Regions from separate parts of the Pseudomonas sp. LB3P93 genome, predicted to be linked through region 1. Evidence: predicted binding sites of a transcription regulator. Region 1 holds the regulator's gene; each other region holds the start of a gene.
What was found. Region 1 encodes FliA, which starts transcription of late flagellar genes. Its sites were predicted from a motif close to CTAAAGTTTNNNNNNNNNNNGCCGNTAA; they were not measured.

Region 1 (4,815 bases):
TGCCGAACCTCGTCGCTCCGCTCCAGCCCCGGCGCCAGCCGCTGGCGGCGTGGACCCGCGTGCATTTGACTCGATGCGTTTCGAACTCAACAGCCTGCGCGAACTGATGGAAGTGCAACTCGGCTCGCTGGCCTGGAATCAGCTGCAAGGCAGCCGTCCGGCCCAGGCCAACCTCTGGCGTCGCCTGCAACGCATCGGCCTGTCCGGCCCGTTGTCCCGCGACTTGCTGGCGATGATTACTGACATTGATGAACCCCGTCAGGCCTGGCGCATGTTGCTGGCGCACCTGGCGCGGATGATTGCCACACCGGAAGTCGAGCCACTGGAGGAGGGCGGGGTAATTGCCATGGTCGGCCCTGCCGGCATGGGCAAGACCACCACCTTGGCCAAGCTTGCGGCCCGCTACGTGCTTAAATATGGCGCGCAAAATATCGCGCTAGTGAGCATGGACAGCTACCGTATCGGTGCTCAGGAACAACTCAAGACCCTGGGCCGGATCCTAAACGTGTCGGTAACTCACGTGGATCCGGGGCAATCGCTGGTGCAGGCGCTGGATCCCTTGCTGCGCAAACGCGTGGTGCTGATCGATACCGCGGGCCTTCAGGCCAGCGATCCGGCACTGCGCATGCAGCTCGAAAGCCTGGCCGGACGTGGCATCAAGTCAAAAAATTATCTGGTGTTGGCAACCACCAGCCAGAAACAGGTTCTAACTGCCGCTTATCACAGTTACAAGCGCTGCGGGCTCGCTGGCTGCATCCTGACTAAACTGGATGAAACGGCAAGTCTGGGCGAGGTGTTAAGCCTGGCGATCAGTCATGAATTGCCGGTGGCCTACCTGACCGATGGCCCGCGGATTCCGGATGATTTGCATCTGCCGCGTCGTCATCAGTTGGTCAGTCGCGCCGTAAGCGTGCAAATGCAAGAAGAACCCAGCGAAGAAGCCATGGCTGACATGTTCGCTGATATTTACCACAGCCCGACCAAGCAGGTTGGCTGAGGTACTAATGAACAGTTTTTGTACCTACATCGATGGTCTGCCATGCATTGTTCAGTTGATGAACGCGCAGCCAGTAATGTGGCCTCCGTCTATGCAAGACAAGGTAAAGAAATAACATGGGCAGCATGCATCCCGTACAGGTGATCGCGGTGACCGGCGGCAAAGGTGGCGTCGGGAAGACTAACGTGTCAGTGAACTTGTCCCTGGCTCTAGCTGAGCTCGGCCGGCGCGTCATGCTGCTGGACGCCGATCTGGGGCTGGCGAACGTCGACGTCCTGTTGGGGCTGACACCCAAACGTACCCTGGCCGACGTGATCGAAGGCCGCTGTGAGCTGCGCGACGTTCTGTTGCAGGGCCCCGGCGGCATTCGCATCGTCCCGGCCGCGTCCGGCACACAGAGCATGGTTCATCTGAGCCCGGCCCAACACGCCGGCCTGATCCAGGCCTTCAGCGATATCGGCGACAACCTCGACGTATTGGTGATCGACACCGCTGCGGGTATTGGTGACTCGGTAGTCAGTTTCGTTCGCGCAGCGCAAGAAGTCTTGCTGGTGGTGTGCGACGAGCCGACCTCGATCACGGATGCCTACGCGCTGATCAAACTGCTGAACCGCGATTACGGCATGAACCGCTTCCGCGTCCTGGCCAACATGGCCCAGAGCCCGCAGGAAGGTCGCAACCTGTTCGCCAAGTTGACCAAGGTCACGGACCGCTTCCTCGACGTCGCCTTACAATACGTCGGTGCGGTGCCTTACGACGAAAGCGTGCGCAAGGCCGTGCAGAAGCAACGTGCAGTCTATGAAGCGTTCCCGCGTTCCAAGTGCGCCCTGGCGTTCAAGGCGATCGCGCAGAAGGTCGACACCTGGCCGCTGCCTGCCAACCCGCGTGGGCACCTGGAGTTTTTCGTCGAGCGCCTCGTGCAACAGACCGCAGGACCCGTCCTATGACAGCCAGTGGCTACAACCTCTACAAGAAGTCGGCACGTGACGCGCAGTACGAGCTGATCGAGCGTTACGCGCCACTGGTCAAACGCATTGCTTACCACTTGCTGGCGCGTCTGCCGGCCAGTGTCCAGGTTGAAGACCTGATCCAGGCCGGGATGATCGGCCTGCTAGAAGTATCGACCAAATACGACGCCAGCAAAGGCGCGAGTTTCGAGACGTACGCGGGCATTCGAATCCGCGGCGCGATGCTCGATGAAGTACGCAAGGGGGACTGGGCGCCACGTTCGGTTCACCGCAATACCCGCATGGTCAGCGACGCAATTCGCTCGATTGAAGCTAAAACCGGTCGTGACGCTAAAGATCATGAGGTTGCGGCCGAACTCCAATTGAGTCTCGACGATTATTACGGGATTTTGAACGACACCCTGGGCAGCCGGTTATTCAGTTTCGACGATCTGTTGCAGGACGGCGAACACGAAGGGCTGCACGAGGATGGCGCGAGTGCTCATCTTGAGCCGTCACGCGATCTGGAAGATGAACGCTTCCAGGCAGCGCTGGCGGACGCGATTGCCAATTTGCCGGAGCGTGAGCGACTGGTGTTGGCGCTGTACTACGACGAAGAGCTGAACCTCAAGGAAATCGGTGAGGTCCTGGGGGTCAGCGAATCTCGGGTCAGCCAGTTACACAGCCAGTGCGCGGCCCGTTTGCGGGGGCGTTTGGGGGAGTGGCGAGCGCGCTGAAGGCAGTGTGGGGACACTGCGAACGAGGCCGGTGTGGTGTTGAACTGCACCGGTCGCGATCTGTTGTGCTCCAGACAGTCATCGAGTGCATTGCCGGATTGATTGAAATGGCGCGTCCAGGTGCTGGGCGCGTTTAAGACTGCTTGGAGGTCGAATTGGACAAGAACATGAAAATCCTCATCGTTGATGACTTCTCAACGATGCGGCGGATCATAAAAAACCTGTTGCGTGACCTTGGGTTCACCAACACGGTCGAGGCCGACGATGGCACTACTGCCATTCCGGTTCTCAACAGCGGGAGCATCGACTTTCTGGTAACGGACTGGAACATGCCTGGCATGACCGGTATCGATCTGCTGCGTCACGTGCGCGCCGATGAAAAGCTCAAGCACTTGCCAGTGCTGATGGTGACTGCTGAAGCCAAGCGCGAGCAGATCATCGAAGCGGCCCAGGCCGGTGTAAACGGCTATGTGGTCAAACCCTTCACGGCCCAGGCGTTGAAAGAAAAAATCGAGAAGATTTTCGAACGCATCGGTTGATCCACTGCGCCACGGGGGAGCTATGGAGCATAAAGAATCTTCACTGGGCGATTTTGAATCGACCCTGAAAAAACACGCGGTCGAACTGGTCGAAAGCCTTGAAAAAGGCAGGTTCGGCGACGCTGTGCAACTGATCCATGAGCTCAATCAGACCCGTGACCGCGGCCTGTATCAGGAAGTGGGCAAGCTCACTCGCGAGCTGCATAGCGCGATCGTCAATTTCCAGATTGACCCGAACATGCCGCAAGCCGAGGAAGTGTCCCAGATCACGGACGCCACCGAGCGCCTGGGGTATGTGGTCAAGCTGACCGAGGCCGCTGCCAACCGCACCATGGACCTGGTGGAGAATTCCACACCGCTGGTCAACAGCCTGAGCGAAGAAGCCCAGGCGTTGAGCACGGATTGGGGGCGGTTCATGCGTCGCGAAGTCGGGGCTGAAGAGTTCCGCGAACTGGCTCGGCGCGTCGACGGTTTCCTGACACGCAGCAGCGAAGACAATCGCACGGTGTCGAGCAACCTCAACGACATTCTGCTGGCCCAGGATTACCAGGACCTCACCGGTCAGGTGATCAAGCGCGTGACCCAATTGGTCACCGAAGTTGAAAGCAACCTGCTCAAGCTCGTGCTCATGGCCAGTCAGGTAGACCGCTTTGCGGGTATCGAACATGACCGTGATGCGATGCTCGCTGAAAAAGATCCGCAAAAACATCTCTCTCAGGGTGAAGGTCCGCAGATTCATGCCGATAAAAGAGAAGACGTTGTGTCCGGTCAGGACGATGTGGACGATTTGTTATCCAGCCTAGGATTTTAGAGTTTTAGCATTTTAGGTTTTTTAGGTTTTTAGACCTCAGGAGCACCCCCTTAATGAGCTTCGGCGCCGATGAAGAGATCCTTCAGGATTTCCTGGTTGAGGCCGGCGAGATTCTAGAGCAACTGTCCGAACAGCTGGTCGAGCTTGAAAGCCGACCGGATGATGCGGATTTGCTCAATGCAATTTTTCGCGGTTTTCACACTGTAAAAGGGGGCGCCGGCTTCCTCCAGCTCAATGAGCTGGTGGAGTGCTGTCACATCGCCGAGAACGTGTTCGACATCCTGCGCAAGGGTGAACGTCGCGTCGACTCGGAACTTATGGACGTAGTTCTCGAAGCGCTGGACGCGGTGAACAGCATGTTCACCGAAGTGCGCGAACGCGGCCCGATTACGGCTGCAACGCCTGAATTGCTCGCGGCACTGGCCCGTCTGGCCGAGCCGCAAACGGCTGATGAATCGGCACCGGTTGCCGAAGTGGTCGAAGCACAGGCCGCTGAAGAATCGGGTGACATCACCGATAACGAATTCGAACAACTGCTGGACTCGCTGAACGCCGTCAAGGCTCAAGCCGAAGCGCCGGCAGTTGCTCCTGTGGCTGCCGCTGATTCCGCAACCAGCGACGAAATCACCGATGCCGAGTTCGAGTCGTTGCTCGATCAACTGCACGGCAAAGGCCAGTTCGCCGTCGACGCGGTGGCGGCACCCGCTGCACCGGCTGCCCCGAAAGCGGCAGGCGACAGCTCCGACATCACCGACGACGAATTCGAAGCATTGCTCGACCAGCT
Region 2 (4,815 bases), 3.1 Mb from region 1:
GCAGAACACGATGTCGAACTTGCCCAGGGCCGCATAGCTGTCCAGCAGATTGAACGAGCGAAACTCCACGCGGCTCTTGATCGGCGCCTTGATGGCCCAGCGTCCCGGCCCCTTCGGGTCGAAGTAACGCTGAAGGCGCTCGGGCGACAGACCACGGCCGATGGCCAGGCTGTCGTACTCGCCGGTCTTGCAGTTGGTCAGCATGGTGCCGGACAAGTCGGTGGCCACAATCTGCGCCCCCATCTTCAGCTGGCCCATGTTGACGCGCTCGAACTCATCGATGGACATCGACAGCGAATACGGTTCCTGACCCGACGAACACGCCGCCGACCAGATCCGCAGACGCTGGCCGGGGGCTGCCTTGATCGCTTCGGGCAGCACCTTGTTCTTCAACACTTCAAACGGATAGGTGTCACGAAACCACAGGGTTTCGTTGGTGGTCATGGCATCCACCACCATCTCGCGCAAACCGCTGCGCGGCTGGGTCTGGATGCGCTGAACCAGCTCACCCAGGGACTTGATGCCTTGCTGCTCCATCAGTTTGTTGAGACGGCTCGAGACCAGGTACTGCTTGTTTTCACCGAGCAAAATGCCACAGGCTTTTTCCAGGAATACCCGGAACTGTTCGAAATCCAAATTACCCGTAGACAAAGATGCCGCCTCTTAAATCGTGTTAACCACCAGGGGCAAAAGGCCCCTAGCTGATATCTGCTGCTTTGATCCGGTCGACTACCCGGGATGCCAGGTCATCAGGACGGAATTTGGCAAGGAAGTCATCCGCACCGACCTTCTTGACCATTGCCTGATTGAATACACCCGACAACGAAGTATGCAGGATGATATGAAGCTTTTGCATGCGCGGGTCGTTGCGGATCTCGGCCGTCAGGGTGTACCCGTCCATTTCCGGCATCTCGATGTCGGAAATCATCATCAGGAACTCTTCTTCCGGCTTCTTGCCCTCATCGACCAGCTTGCGCAAGTAATCCAGCGCTTGCCTGCCGTCGTTCAACGCCACCACTTCGACGCCGACCGTCTGCAGGCAACGGCTCACCTGCTTGCGCGCCACCGACGAGTCATCGACCGTCAATACCCGCAACGACAACGCCTTGTGCTGGGTTTCGACATCCACCACGCCGACCGAAATCGCTTCCGGTGTCGGCGCCACTTCCGCCAGCACTTTTTCGACGTCGATGATTTCGACTAACTGATTGTCGACCCGAGTCACAGCCGTCAGGTAATGATCGCGTCCCGTGCCCTTGGGTGGCGGATGAATCTCCTCCCAATTCATGTTGACGATGCGCTCCACCGATCGCACCAGGAAACCCTGGGTCTTGGTGTTGTACTCCGTGATGATTACGAAGGGATTGCTCTGATCTTTAAGTGCGCCGGAGCCGGTCGCCATTGCCAGATCAAGAATCGGAATGGTCGCCCCCCGGATATTTGCCACACCGCACACGACAGGACTGGACTTGGGCATCAGGGTCAGTTTGGGGCATTGCAGCACTTCCCGAACCTTGAACACGTTGATCCCATACAGCTGCTGGCCGTCGAGACGGAACAACAACAGCTCAAGGCGATTCTGCCCAACCAGTTGCGTGCGCTGGTTTACCGCATCCATTACACCAGCCATGCACAGACTCCTACACCAACGCTTAAGTGTGTTGCGACGCACATTCATTGCTAAACGGCACGGCGCTTGCTTTTTAACTCTTATGAACACAGAACCGACATTTTTCCGACGCCTGACATCAACTTCCCGCAAATTGCTTTGCGCGATGTCGGCCGTTTGCCTGTTCAACGCTGGCAGCCCTGCCTTTGCTGACGCGGTTACCTTGCCTGACATGCTTATCGGCGTCACTCAGGGCTTTCTTGAATTCACCGTAGAGGACTATTTGGCGACCAGTCAAACGGAAGGCCGCTATGAAATCGAGGTCAACCAGCTCGATCCGCGACTGCGCATGCCCATGTGCGACAAGGAATTGACAGCCACCCTGGAGAGCCCGGCGACCCCGATCGGGCGGGTGACGGTCAAGGTTCGTTGCGACAGTACGGCCCCCTGGACAGTCTTCGTGCCCGCTCAAGTCCGCCTGTTTCGAGACGTTGTCACGACCACGCGCCCGCTTAAACGCGCAGGGGTCATCGAGCCCGGCGACGTCATGTTGCGCGAGCGGGATATCAGCCTGATCAACCAGGGTTATTTCACCTCCATGGATCAGGCCGTCGGGCAGAAACTTACCCGACCAACGGTCGCCAATCAGGTGCTGACGCTGGTTCATCTCGAACAGGCGGAAGTCATCAGCAAGGGCGATCAGGTGGTGATTACCGCCCGCAGTGGTACGCTCAGTGTGCGTATGCCGGGCGAAGCCCTGTCCAACGGCGGCCTGCGTGAACAGATTCGTGTGAAAAACCTCAACTCCCAGCGGGTCATCAAGGCGCAAGTCACAGCGCCCGGCCAGGTGGAAGTGGCCATGTAGAGCGATCTGTTGGTGAAGAGATGGCGCGCCGCCCGGCTGTTCCCTAAACTGTGCCGCAGGCAGGACTAGCGCTGGCGCATGCAAGCTCATTGATAAATGGGCCTAAAGTTTTCGCAGGGAGAGCCGAAAACATGGCAAGCGTCCAAATACCCAGAGGTTTTTATCATGGTCATCGATTTCAGCCGTTTGAACAGCTCCTCGTCACTTACCGGTAGTACGCGTACCAGCACCGCGAAGGAAACTGCCGAAACCGGCAAATCCGCGACGCTGAATACCCCGGCCGAACAGGCCAGTACCGCTAAAAGCGGGGAATCGGTACACCTCAGCAATGAGGCTCAACAGTTGCAGAAGGTCACTGACAAGCTGCGCGATCAGCCTGCCGTCGACAACGCCCGTGTGGCCGAGTTGAAAGCAGCGATTGCCGATGGCAGCTATAAAGTCGACAGCAACCGTGTAGCCAGCAAACTGCTCAACTTCGAAGCCCAGCGCTAGGCCACGGCCTGCGCCAGGCTTTTGGACGCTTAAACCCCAAGGCCAGCCATGCACGACACTAATTTACTGCAACTGATCACCGACGACTTTGCTCCAGCACAATACTTGCTGGAGTTACTGCAAACCGAATCCATCGCTTTGCACGGTCGCGACATGCCGCTGCTCGAGGATATCCTGGCGCAGAAACAGGCAATGATCATTCTGCTGGAACAGCATGGCCGCAAGCGCAGTGAAATCCTCGCCAGCCTGAATCTGCCGACCAATCGCAACGGCCTGGAGCAACTTGCCAGCCAGTCGAGCATCGGCGATCAATTGCTGGAACAGAGCGACAAACTGACCGATCTGCTGGCTCAATGCCAGGCGGCCAACGTCAACAATGGCCAGTCGATCCTGGTCCAGCAGGCCGCCACGGCCAATCAGCTGAAAATCCTCACCGGCGGCGAACCGCCAGCGCTTTACGATGCACGCGGATCAACCTCCATGCTAGCGAAGCCGCGCCCGCTTAGTCAGGCTTGAGCCTGTTAATGAGCACGCTCTATCAAGACGCCTCACATGCTGGCAGTATGCTGGCAAGTCGCAGTCATATTTTGTCTGGAGAATGATGAACCGTGTTCAATGCCTTAAACGCGGAAGATGCTCCGCAGCCACCCAAGGTGCTATCCACGCCGATGGAGATCGCCGGTAACCTGCGGCAGCTGCAAGAGAGCCATGACCCGCTGATCATCACGTTCCACGAACGCAACCAGCGCTTCCAGAGCTATCTGGTGGACGTCGACCGTGACGGCAACATGATTGCCCTGGACGAGATGGTGCCTCGTGATGGCGAGCGTTATCTGCTGGCCGGCGAATCGTTTCGGGTTGAAGGCTTCCACGACGGCGTGCGCATTGCGTGGGAAAGCAACGGCCCGCTGACCATCGACGAGTCCGGCGGCGGTCGCTGCTACCGTGGCACCCTCCCCGATGAAGTGGTCTACCACCAGCGCCGCAATGCCTTCCGGGCTGCGTTGAAGCTGGCGCAACTGGTCGATGTCGAACTGGGCGGTGAAAAGCTCAAGTTCCCGATCAGCGGCAAGCTGCTCGACATTTCCGCCACCGGCTGCAAGCTGCGCTTTGAAGGTGACATCACCCCTAGGCTGCAACTGGGTCAGGTCTACGACCGCTTTATCGCCGATCTGCCGTTCGGCAGCATGACCGCGCCGGTGGAGTTGCGTTACCTGCACTTTGAAGAAAGAATCTCCACCACCTTCGCCGGCATCCGCTTCCACAACATGAGCGGACTGGTGCAGCGCCAGGTCGAACGGTTCGTCTATCAGCTTCAGCGTGAAGCGCGCCGCTTCGACAAAGACGACATCTGATACAACGCTTCAACAAAAAACGGGCAGTCCCTTGCGGTGACTGCCCGTTTTTTTATGCGCCGGCTTAAGGCCTGGCTTCGGTAAAGCTTTGCTCGCGACCCGCATTCGGGTCTTCGGGTGGTGGATCGGTGTCGGGTTCTGGTTCTGGTTCTGGTTCAGGTTCTGGGTTGATCGGGTTTTGCATCTGATCCTGCACCACCTGCTCATCGACCCTCGGGTCAAGGCACGCCACCAGTGGCGAACTCGACATGCTGTCCGGCATGGCCACGTGATGCAGCGGTGCATCGTCGACCTGATGCAGGTTGGTGACCGCTTTCGGGCGGATCCGCCACACCAGCACCAACGCGAAGAAACTGAAGAAGGCATACAGCATGTGGCTGCCAAACAGTTTCATCAGGACACCGGCCACCAACGGCCCGATACTGGCGCCAACGCCGTAGGTCACCAGCAACATCGCGGTCAGGGACACGCGACGATCACCTTCGACGTGGTCA
Region 3 (4,815 bases), 1.8 Mb from region 1:
GTTGTCACGCCAGTGGCATTGCCGGGTAGCTATGTTCGGAATAGATAACCGCTGAAAGCATCTAAGCGGGAAACTAGCCTCAAGATGAGATCTCACTGGGACCTTGAGTCCCCTGAAGGGCCGTCGAAGACTACGACGTTGATAGGTTGGGTGTGTAAGCGCTGTGAGGCGTTGAGCTAACCAATACTAATTGCCCGTGAGGCTTGACCATATAACACCCAAGCAATTTGACTACTCGAAAGAGCATCAGATTGCGGTGTGTGAAGACGAAACGAACCGAAAGTTCGAGATACTCGCAAAACACCGAAAGCTGTCACATACCCAATTTGCTGAAGCGAGACCAACAGGTCACGACTCAGTACCCGAATTTCTTGACGACCATAGAGCATTGGAACCACCTGATCCCATCCCGAACTCAGCAGTGAAACGATGCATCGCCGATGGTAGTGTGGGGTTTCCCCATGTGAGAGTAGGTCATCGTCAAGATTGAATTCCGAAACCCCAATTGCGCAAGCAGTTGGGGTTTTGTTTTAGTAGAAGTCACCAATTTTGCTGGCACGTTACGGCTGTAACGGGCTGGTCACAGAATTTCTTGACGACCATAGAGCATTGGAACCACCTGATCCCATCCCGAACTCAGCAGTGAAACGATGCATCGCCGATGGTAGTGTGGGGTTTCCCCATGTGAGAGTAGGTCATCGTCAAGATTGAATTCCGAAACCCCTGTCTGCTAACGCAGACAGGGGTTTTGTCTTTCTGGGGTCGTCCTAAAAGCTTCACTCCAGACTACTCTTTGCGCGCCTTACTGCTTCTGCGAGCCACCAACGTCCAACAATAATTCAGCCTTGCCGCTCCAGCGTCACCCACCAGCGAGTGCGGTAGCGCAACTGCACCGGCAGGGTTTGCGGGAGGATGGCCAGCAGCTTATCGGTGCTCTCCAAACGGAAGACTCCCGACAGCCGCAAGTCGGCAATGTCCGCTGAGCACGCCAGATAACCGTGCCGGTAGCGTGCGACTTCATTGAGAAAATCCCCCAGGCGCATGTTGCGAGTGACGATCAGGCCATCGACCCATGCACCGGCATCCATATCCAGCGGTGCAGCCAGTTTCGCCTGGTGGTGATCGATCAAATAACTCTGTCCGGCCTGTACCCGAATCGGCTCACCGTCGGCGGCCCGTGGCGAATGAATCGCGACCATGCCGCTGGTGACACTGAGTCGTGTGCAGTCATCCTCCTGACGCAGGATGAACCGCGCACCCACACCTTCATACACGCCATGCCGACTGTGTACCCGCAACGGTCGGTCAAATGAAGACGCTTCGTCGCTCCCGCCGCAGGTCACGATGATCTCGCCGCGCGTCAGTTTGATCAGCCGTTGCTGCGCGGTGTAATCGAGATCCACCGCGCTGGCAGTGTTGAGCTCAAGGCGGGTGCCGTCGGGCAATTGGAAACCACGTCGCTCACCCATGGCGGTGGCGAAGTCGGCGGTCCATTGTTGCCAACCCACCGCATCCTTGCCCAGCCATGCCACAGAACCCATCAGCAATGCGCCCGACAGCAACTTCAGAGCTTGTCGTCGTCCCAATCCCTGGGCGCTGTTTTCCAGCGTGTTGAAAGCAACTTGAGCACCGGGCACCGCGCGCAGATTGCTGTTCAACTCGTGCTGCAGGGACTGCACACGCCGCCACGCCAATTCGTGTTCAAAATGCTCAGCGCGCCAGACATCGCATTGCTGGCGCAACCTTGGATTGGCCGCATTGTTGCGCAGCCGCAGCAGCCAATTGATGGCCTGTTTGACCACCTTCTGCTGAGGTTCACCGCGTCGGTGAAGTGACGAGTTATCCACAGACATCACGCTTCATACCGCAAGACATAGCAGTGATACAGCGCATCAGCGACATAACGTTCCACCGACTCAGGGACAAGCCCATCTGCTCGGCAATCTGCTTGTGAGTAAGCCCTTCGCACTGAGCCAACAAAAATGCCTGACGTACTCTCGGCTTCAGGCCTTCAAGCATGCGATCGCGTAGCCACGCGTTAAGCCAACCGTGATGGCTACTGTAAAGCGTCTGAACGGCAAACCCAGGTGAGTACATGAACGCGACAGCCCGAACGTCACAAATGATAATTAGTCGCATTGTTATCAAGGGTTACTGAATTTGCAACTGCCGGTCGAACAACCGTCATCACAAAAATACTATTCGACCGCTCTAGCATGCCGTTCGGCGGGAATGCCGGGCATTTCTTACAAACCCCTAAGATTTCTCCGACTTGTGCCGACAGACTGGTGAGACATGCGTGCACCAAAGTAGAGCGGACGAAGAATGCCGCCTGCGCTGTTACATGGAATGTTGCACCTGGAACGCATCCCCACTTTTTGCATAAGAAGTCCCATGAAATGAATCTCAAATTCAGCCATAAAATCCTTCTGGCCGCCTCTGGCGTCGTGGTGCTGGCTTTTGCGTTGTTCACTTTGTACAACGACTATCTGCAGCGAAACACCATCCGGCAAAATCTCGAATCCTCCGTCCAGCAAGCCGGCGATCTGACCGCCAGCAGCGTGCAGAACTGGATGAGCGGCCGTGTGCTGGTCCTGGAAAACCTCGCACAGAACGTCGCTCATCAAGGCGCAAACGCAGACTTGCCAGGACTGGTTGATCAACCGGCCTTCACCTCGAACTTCCAGTTCACCTACGTTGGCCAGGCCAATGGCGTGTTCACGCAACGCCCCGACGCGAAGATGCCGGACGGTTACGATCCGCGTCAGCGTCCTTGGTACAAGCAAGCTGTGGCTGCCGACAAGACCATGCTGACGCCGCCCTACATGGCCGCCATCGGTGGTTTGGTGGTGACCATCGCGATGCCGGTGAAGAAGGACGGCGAATTGCTGGGCGTGGTCGGCGGTGACCTGAGCCTGGAAACCCTGGTGAAGATCATCAATTCGGTGGACTTCGGTGGCATCGGCCACGCGTTCCTCGTCAGCGCCGACGGTCAAGTGATCGTCAGTCCGGACAAAGATCAGGTGATGAAAAACCTGAAGGACATTTATCCAAACTCGGGCGTGCGCATCGAGAAGGGCAATCAGGACGTCACCCTGAACAAGCAGGACCGCATCCTCTCGTTCACCCCGGTGAGCGGTTTGCCGAATGCCGAGTGGTACATCGGTCTGTCGATCGACAAGGACAAAGCCTACGCGCCACTGAGTCAATTCCGTACTTCGGCACTGATCGCCATGTTCATCGCCGTCAGCGTTATTGCGGTACTACTGAGTTTGCTGATCAACGTGCTGATGCGTCCGCTGACCACCATGGGCCGAGCGATGCAGGACATTGCCCAGGGCGAAGGCGACCTGACCCGTCGTCTGGCCGTGGAAAGCAAAGATGAGTTCGGCGAGTTGGGCGGTTCGTTCAACCAGTTCGTGGAGCGGATTCACGCGTCGATTTCCGAAGTGTCCTCGGCGACCCGTCAGGTCCACGATTTGTCGCAGCGCGTGATGGCATCGTCCAACGCATCGATCGTCGGTTCCGACGAACAAAGCGCGCGCACCAACAGCGTGGCGGCGGCGATCAACCAACTGGGCGCCGCTACTCAGGAAATCGCCCGCAATGCCGCCGATGCTTCGCAGCACGCCAGCGGCGCGAGCGAACAGGCGGACGACGGTCGTCAGGTGGTGGAGAAAACCATCCTGGCCATGACCGAGCTGTCGCAGAAAATCAGCCTGTCCTGCACCCAGATCGAAACCCTGAACGCCAGCACTGACAACATCGGGCATATTCTCGATGTGATCAAAGGCATCTCTCAGCAGACCAACTTGCTCGCGCTCAACGCCGCCATCGAAGCGGCGCGTGCCGGTGAAGCCGGCCGCGGTTTTGCGGTGGTGGCGGACGAAGTGCGCAACCTAGCGCATCGTACGCAGGAATCGGCGGAAGAGATCCACAAGATGATCACCTCGCTGCAGATCGGTTCTCGCGAAGCAGTGACGACCATGAACGCCAGTCAGGTCTCCAGCGAAGAGACTGTCGAAGTGGCAAACCAGGCGGGCCTGCGGCTGGTCAGCGTGACCCAGCGTATCGGCGAAATCGACGGCATGAACCAGTCGGTGGCCGCGGCCACGGAAGAGCAGACCGCCGTGGTGGAAACCCTCAACGTCGACGTCAACCAGATCAACTTGCTGAACCAGCAAAGCGTGGCCAACCTCAATGAAACGTTGAAGGATTGCGATGCGCTGTCGTTGCAGGCGAACCGGTTGAAGCAGTTGGTGGGTAGCTTCAAGATCTGATCACGTTAAGGGTCAATCGCGGGCAAGCCCGCTCCCACAGGATTTTCGGCGAACACAAGATTTGTGTACGACCGGAATACTGTGGGAGCGGGCTTGCCCGCGAAAGCGGTGTGTCAGTCACCGCGGAACCAAAGCCTTAAGCAAACAGCTTCAACACATTATTCATCGCATCATCCGCAAACCCCTGCACAAAATCCTTGAACCCCGGCAACGCCTCATCCCCCCCCTGCGCCGGTTCGGCAATGATGGTCCAGGTCGCCCGCGACTGGCCCGCACCCAGCGGTTCAACACTCATCGCCGCCCACAAACTGGCCACGCCCAGCGTGTTATAAATCGTGGTCCACGTCATGTTCAGCGCCTGGTCGTCCCGCGAGTTGAGTTGCTCGACCACCAGGTTACCGTCCTTGAAGAATTTCTTGCGCAGCGACGAAACGCCTTCGCCAGTCATCTCTATGTGCGACAGCGCCGGGATAAATTGATCGAAGCCGGCAAAATTGCCGACCACCGCCCAGACCTTCGCAGCGTCAGCCGGCAC
Region 4 (4,815 bases), 3.1 Mb from region 1:
CAGCACTTCGGAGATCGCACGCAGCAAGCAGCTGCCAACGATCGGGTAGTGCTCAGGCAGGATTTGCAGGGCCACGTGTTTGTTGATGATCTTGGCCACCAGGTCGCCCAACTGGTCGAGCTGATCGATGTGGCGCGCGTACATCAAAACGCCGTTGGCCAAGGCGCGTGGCTGATCACCGCTGGCCTGGTGGGCCTGATTGAACAGAGGGCGGACTTCCGGGTACTCGGAGAGCATCATGCGGTAGAAATGAGTGATCAGCGCTTCGCCACCGCTTTCCAGCAGCGGCACGGTGGATTTGACGATGGCACGGTCTTGAACGCTAAGCATAAAGTGACTCCTGGGCTACTTTGATTACTAACTGATAGCTCTATGCATATCACTTTCCATGCCAATAATTTAAATGTTTAAAATCAATAGCTTATAAACAGAGTAGTCATATCGACACAGACTGACTTATAGTCATACCGACTACACGGAGTCACTATGACTGCAAAATCATTGCTCACCGCCCTACTGCCGCTGGTCTCCGACCTTTCCCGCGAACTGCCCGAAGGCGAGCGCTATCGACGCCTGCTCGAAGCCATGCGCGCCCTGCTCCCTTGCGATGCCGCCGCCCTCTTGCGCCTTGATGGCGAATGGCTGGTGCCGCTGGCCGTCGACGGGTTGAGCACCGACACCCTCGGCCGACGCTTCAAAGTCAGCGAACACCCGCGCTTCGAAGCCTTGCTCAGCAGCCACGGCCCGACACGGTTCGCTGCCGACAGCGACTTGCCCGACCCTTACGACGGTTTGGTCGATGGCCTCGACGAGCATCTGGAAGTCCACGATTGCATGGGCTGCCCGTTGTTTATCGACGAGCGTCCGTGGGGTCTGCTGACCCTCGACGCCCTCGACCCGGGACAGTTTGAACCCATCGAACTGGACGCACTGGAAGCCTTCGCCAGCCTCGCCGCCGCCACCGTCAACGCTGCCGAGCGCATCGAACGCCTGGCCAATCGCGTTGAAGACGAGCATCAGCGCGCCGAGGTGTACCGTCAGGCCAGCGGCCAGCAGAACCGCGAGATGATCGGCCAGAGCAAAGCCCATAAACGCTTGGTGGAAGAGATCAGCCTGGTGGGCGGCAGCGACCTGACCGTGCTGATCACCGGTGAAACCGGGGTTGGCAAGGAACTGGTGGCGCAAGCGATTCACGCGGCATCGCTCCGGGCGGATAAACCGATCATCAGCCTCAACTGCGCGGCCCTGCCGGACACGCTGGTGGAAAGTGAATTGTTCGGCCATGTGCGCGGCGCGTTCACTGGCGCGATGAATGATCGGCGCGGCAAGTTCGAACTGGCCAATGGCGGCACGCTGTTTCTCGATGAAGTCGGTGAATTGTCGCTGACCGTGCAAGCCAAGTTGTTGCGGGTGCTGCAAAGCGGTCAGTTGCAGCGCTTGGGGTCGGATAAAGAACACCAGGTGGACGTGCGCCTGATCGCGGCGACCAACCGCGACCTGGCCGAAGAAGTGCGCAGCGGCCGCTACCGCGCCGACTTCTATCATAGGCTGAGTGTTTACCCGCTGCTGGTGCCGGCCCTGCGGGATCGCGGGCGGGATGTGTTGCTGCTCAGCGGTTACTTCCTGGAACAGAACCGTTCGCGGATGGGCCTGAACAGCCTGCGACTGAACAGCGACGCACAGGCGGCATTGCTGGCGTATGGTTGGCCGGGGAACGTGCGGGAACTGGAGCATTTGATCGGTCGCAGCGCGTTAAAAGCGCTGGGTAACTGCAAGGAACGGCCGAAGATTCTCAGTTTGGGTGCAGCGGATCTGGACTTGCTCAATGGCAGCGTTGAAATCGCCGCCCCCGAGCAACCGGTTGCGGCCCCGGTGGCGCTGGTGTCGGGGGATTTGCGTGAGGCGACCGAGAATTATCAGCGACAATTGATCAGCGCTTGCCTGGAACGGCATCACGACAACTGGGCGAGCGCGGCACGTGAGCTAGGCCTGGACCGGGCGAATCTGGGGCGGATGGCCAAGCGGTTGGGCATGAAGTGACGCAACCTATTGTGGCGAGGGAGCTTGCTCCCGCTCGGCTGCGCAGCAGTCGCAAAACCTGTAAATGCGGATAGCCTGATAGCACACAGGTCTGATTTGGGAGCGCTTCGCACTCCAGCGGGAGCAAGCTCCCTCGCCACAGGGGTTCGCCGTTGGGCCGGTAATGGGTATTTAGCCTAAAGCCTGCCCCCAACAAGTCGATAACCCGGCATCAATAGCTTTTGGCGACTTTTTACTCGCCCATCACCTTTTTCCACAGAAGGTTTTTATGTCCTCCACCAAAGCCCGCGCAGACTCACTTTCGCTTCTGCTGTTTACCTTGCGCAGTGGCAAGCTGATGGCAATCAACCTGCTGAAAGTCAGCGAAATCATCCCCTGCCCGCCGCTGACCAAGCTGCCGGAGTCGCACCCCCACGTCAAAGGCATCGCCACCCTGCGCGGCGCGTCGTTGTCAGTGATCGACCTCAGCCGTGCCATCGGCGAGCGGCCGCTGGAAGACCCGAACGGTGGCTGCCTGATCGTCACCGACGTCAGCCGCTCCAAGCAGGGCCTTCACGTTCAGGCCGTCAGCAAGATCGTCCACTGCCTGACCACCGACATCCGCCCGCCGCCCTTCGGCTCTGGCGGCGTGCGCTCGTACATCACCGGCGTGACCTCGGTCGACGGCACCCTGGTGCAAGTGCTGGACATCGAAAAGGTCATCCACGGCATCGCCCCGGCGCAGATCGAAACGGCCCCGACCGAACTGAGCATGGAAGACGCCGAAGTGCTGGGCAACGCGCGGATTCTGGTGGTCGACGACAGCCAGGTCGCACTGCAGCAATCGGTGCACACCCTGCGCAACCTCGGCCTGCAATGCCACACCGCCCGCAGCGCCAAGGAGGCCATCGACTGCCTGCTGGACCTGCAAGGCACGGCGCAGCAGATCAACCTGATCGTCTCGGACATCGAAATGTCGGAGATGGACGGCTATGCCTTCACCCGCACCCTGCGCGAGACGCCAGACTTCTCGCACCTTTATGTGCTGCTGCACACCTCTCTGGACAGTGCGATGAACAGCGAGAAAGCACGCCTGGCCGGGGCCAACGCGGTGTTGACCAAGTTCTCTTCGCCAGAACTGACCCGGTGCCTGATCGAGGCGGCCAAAGCCGTCGCCGAACAAGGTCACTGAGTCTTGGCCGAGGCATTTTGCTTTTTGATGCGGCGCAACCTCGCCGAGGCTGTGCCTGCGATCACTTGGCCTCACGGGATAGACATCGTCGAATACCGCCCCGAACTGGCCGAAGCTGTTCATCGTTTGATGGAGCTCGGTTATCAGGAAGGTGGCGGTCGTGTGCCGGCACTGGATGCCTGGCAACAGCGGTTTGAGACCGATCCTGAATACGATCCGAGCCTGTGTTTTATTGCGCTGGATGCCGAGGGTATTGTGGGTGTATGCCAGTGCTGGACCAGCGCGTATATCAAGAACCTGGTGGTGCATCCTCGGGCTCAGGGCCTTGGGCTTGGTCGTGCGCTGCTGCTGCATGCGTTCGAAGTGTTTCGGGATCGCCGGGAAGGTTTTGTGGATTTGAAGGTATTGGAAGACAACCTTCGGGCGCAGCGGTTGTATGACAGTGCCGGGATGTATGTCGTCCGCCGGGAACCGGTTCCGGCCTGACCCACCGCCATCGTCGGAACGCCGCCCGGAGCAAGCTCGCTCCCACAATGGATCTTCGTCGAACACAAAATCTGTGCCCTGTGCAGAACCAATGTGGGGCCCAGCCTGCTGGCGATGAGGCCGACACATTCAACCCAAAACCATCAGGCATACTCCTCCCCTCGGCCAACTCAATGCCCAAGGATGCCCGACCCATGAAAGCCACAACCCTGACCTTCCTCTGCCTCTCCGCCCTCGCCACCCAGGCCCACGCCTCCAGCCCCGACGCCTGGGCCGCCTACGACAAAGCCGTGCTCGCCAGCTGCACCAAAGCCAGCGGCCTGAAAAACGCCAAACCCGTCGGCAAAGCCGCGCAGTTCGACGACCGCGTCGACTACACCGCACTCCTGCTGCAAGGCCAATACCCGCAAAAACACATGAAAGGCCAGCAAGGCACCGAGTTGTGTCTCTACAACAAAAAGACCAAAACCGCCTACGTCACCGAATGGGACTCCATCCGCCCCACTGCCAAAGCCCAGTGACTGGCGCATAACTTGCTTCGAATCGCGCCTTTGCGGTGTCTTTCTGGCGCCGTTTCACGCCCTCGGAAGCGACCGATCGCTCAATGAATACGACTTTTTCCTGCGTAGGTTGCGGCAAATGCTGCAACGATCACCACGTGCCCCTGACCCTGGCCGAAGCCCGCATGTGGGCCGCCGACGGCGGTCAGGTGATCGTGCTGGTGGAAGGTTTTCTGGGCAATGGCTTGGGCCTGCCGGTGCAGCAACGCGAACACGCCGAACGCCGTTCAGTGGTGGTTCGAAGCGGCACGTCCGAGGCTTACGTGGCGATCACTTTTGCCGCCTACAACGTCGGTCCCTGCCGGAATCTTGACGAAGACAACCTCTGCCGCATCTACGAACGCCGACCACTGGTGTGCCGCATCTACCCGATGGAAATCAACCCGCACATCTCACTGAACACTGCGGTGAAGGAATGCCCGCCCGAGTCATGGGAAAAGGGCCCTGACTTGATCATCGGTGGTGAGCTGGTGGATCAGGAACTGGCAGGATTGATCCAGCGCTCACGTCAAGCGGATCGCGATGACATTCAGACCAAGGATGCGATTTGCGGGTTGC

Region 2: the regulator FliA is predicted to act here: its motif matches at 2,577-2,604, upstream of flgM (flagellar biosynthesis anti-sigma factor FlgM).
Region 3: the regulator FliA is predicted to act here: its motif matches at 2,257-2,284, upstream of ACYZT8_RS00275 (methyl-accepting chemotaxis protein).
Region 4: the regulator FliA is predicted to act here: its motif matches at 2,177-2,204, upstream of ACYZT8_RS24450 (chemotaxis protein CheW).

Annotation. Positions count from the first base shown of each region.
Region 1 is NZ_CM142713.1:1,818,172-1,822,986, forward strand. Features, by position in the region: gene flhF (flagellar biosynthesis protein FlhF) at 1-997, shown strand, start outside; gene fleN (flagellar synthesis regulator FleN) at 1,114-1,944, shown strand; gene fliA (RNA polymerase sigma factor FliA) at 1,941-2,681, shown strand; gene ACYZT8_RS08050 (chemotaxis response regulator CheY) at 2,849-3,220, shown strand; gene ACYZT8_RS08055 (protein phosphatase CheZ) at 3,243-4,031, shown strand; gene ACYZT8_RS08060 (chemotaxis protein CheA) at 4,085-4,815, shown strand, end outside.
Region 2 is NZ_CM142713.1:4,886,307-4,891,121, forward strand. Features, by position in the region: gene cheR (protein-glutamate O-methyltransferase CheR) at 1-651, opposite strand, end outside; gene ACYZT8_RS22190 (chemotaxis protein CheV) at 698-1,630, opposite strand; gene flgA (flagellar basal body P-ring formation chaperone FlgA) at 1,713-2,474, shown strand; gene flgM (flagellar biosynthesis anti-sigma factor FlgM) at 2,640-2,966, shown strand; gene ACYZT8_RS22205 (flagella synthesis protein FlgN) at 3,015-3,482, shown strand; gene ACYZT8_RS22210 (flagellar brake protein) at 3,575-4,321, shown strand; gene ACYZT8_RS22215 (MFS transporter) at 4,386-4,815, opposite strand, start outside.
Region 3 is NZ_CM142713.1:46,696-51,510, forward strand. Features, by position in the region: rRNA gene ACYZT8_RS00250 (23S ribosomal RNA) at 1-211, shown strand, start outside; rRNA gene rrf (5S ribosomal RNA) at 371-486, shown strand; rRNA gene rrf (5S ribosomal RNA) at 592-707, shown strand; gene ACYZT8_RS00265 (FecR domain-containing protein) at 840-1,853, opposite strand; partial or broken gene ACYZT8_RS00270 (sigma factor-like helix-turn-helix DNA-binding protein) at 1,853-2,022, opposite strand; gene ACYZT8_RS00275 (methyl-accepting chemotaxis protein) at 2,400-4,280, shown strand; gene ACYZT8_RS00280 (SRPBCC family protein) at 4,417-4,815, opposite strand, start outside.
Region 4 is NZ_CM142713.1:5,368,700-5,373,514, forward strand. Features, by position in the region: gene hmpA (NO-inducible flavohemoprotein) at 1-330, opposite strand, end outside; gene norR (nitric oxide reductase transcriptional regulator NorR) at 487-2,040, shown strand; gene ACYZT8_RS24450 (chemotaxis protein CheW) at 2,309-3,211, shown strand; gene ACYZT8_RS24455 (GNAT family N-acetyltransferase) at 3,239-3,697, shown strand; gene ACYZT8_RS24460 (hypothetical protein) at 3,892-4,218, shown strand; gene ACYZT8_RS24465 (YkgJ family cysteine cluster protein) at 4,302-4,815, shown strand, end outside.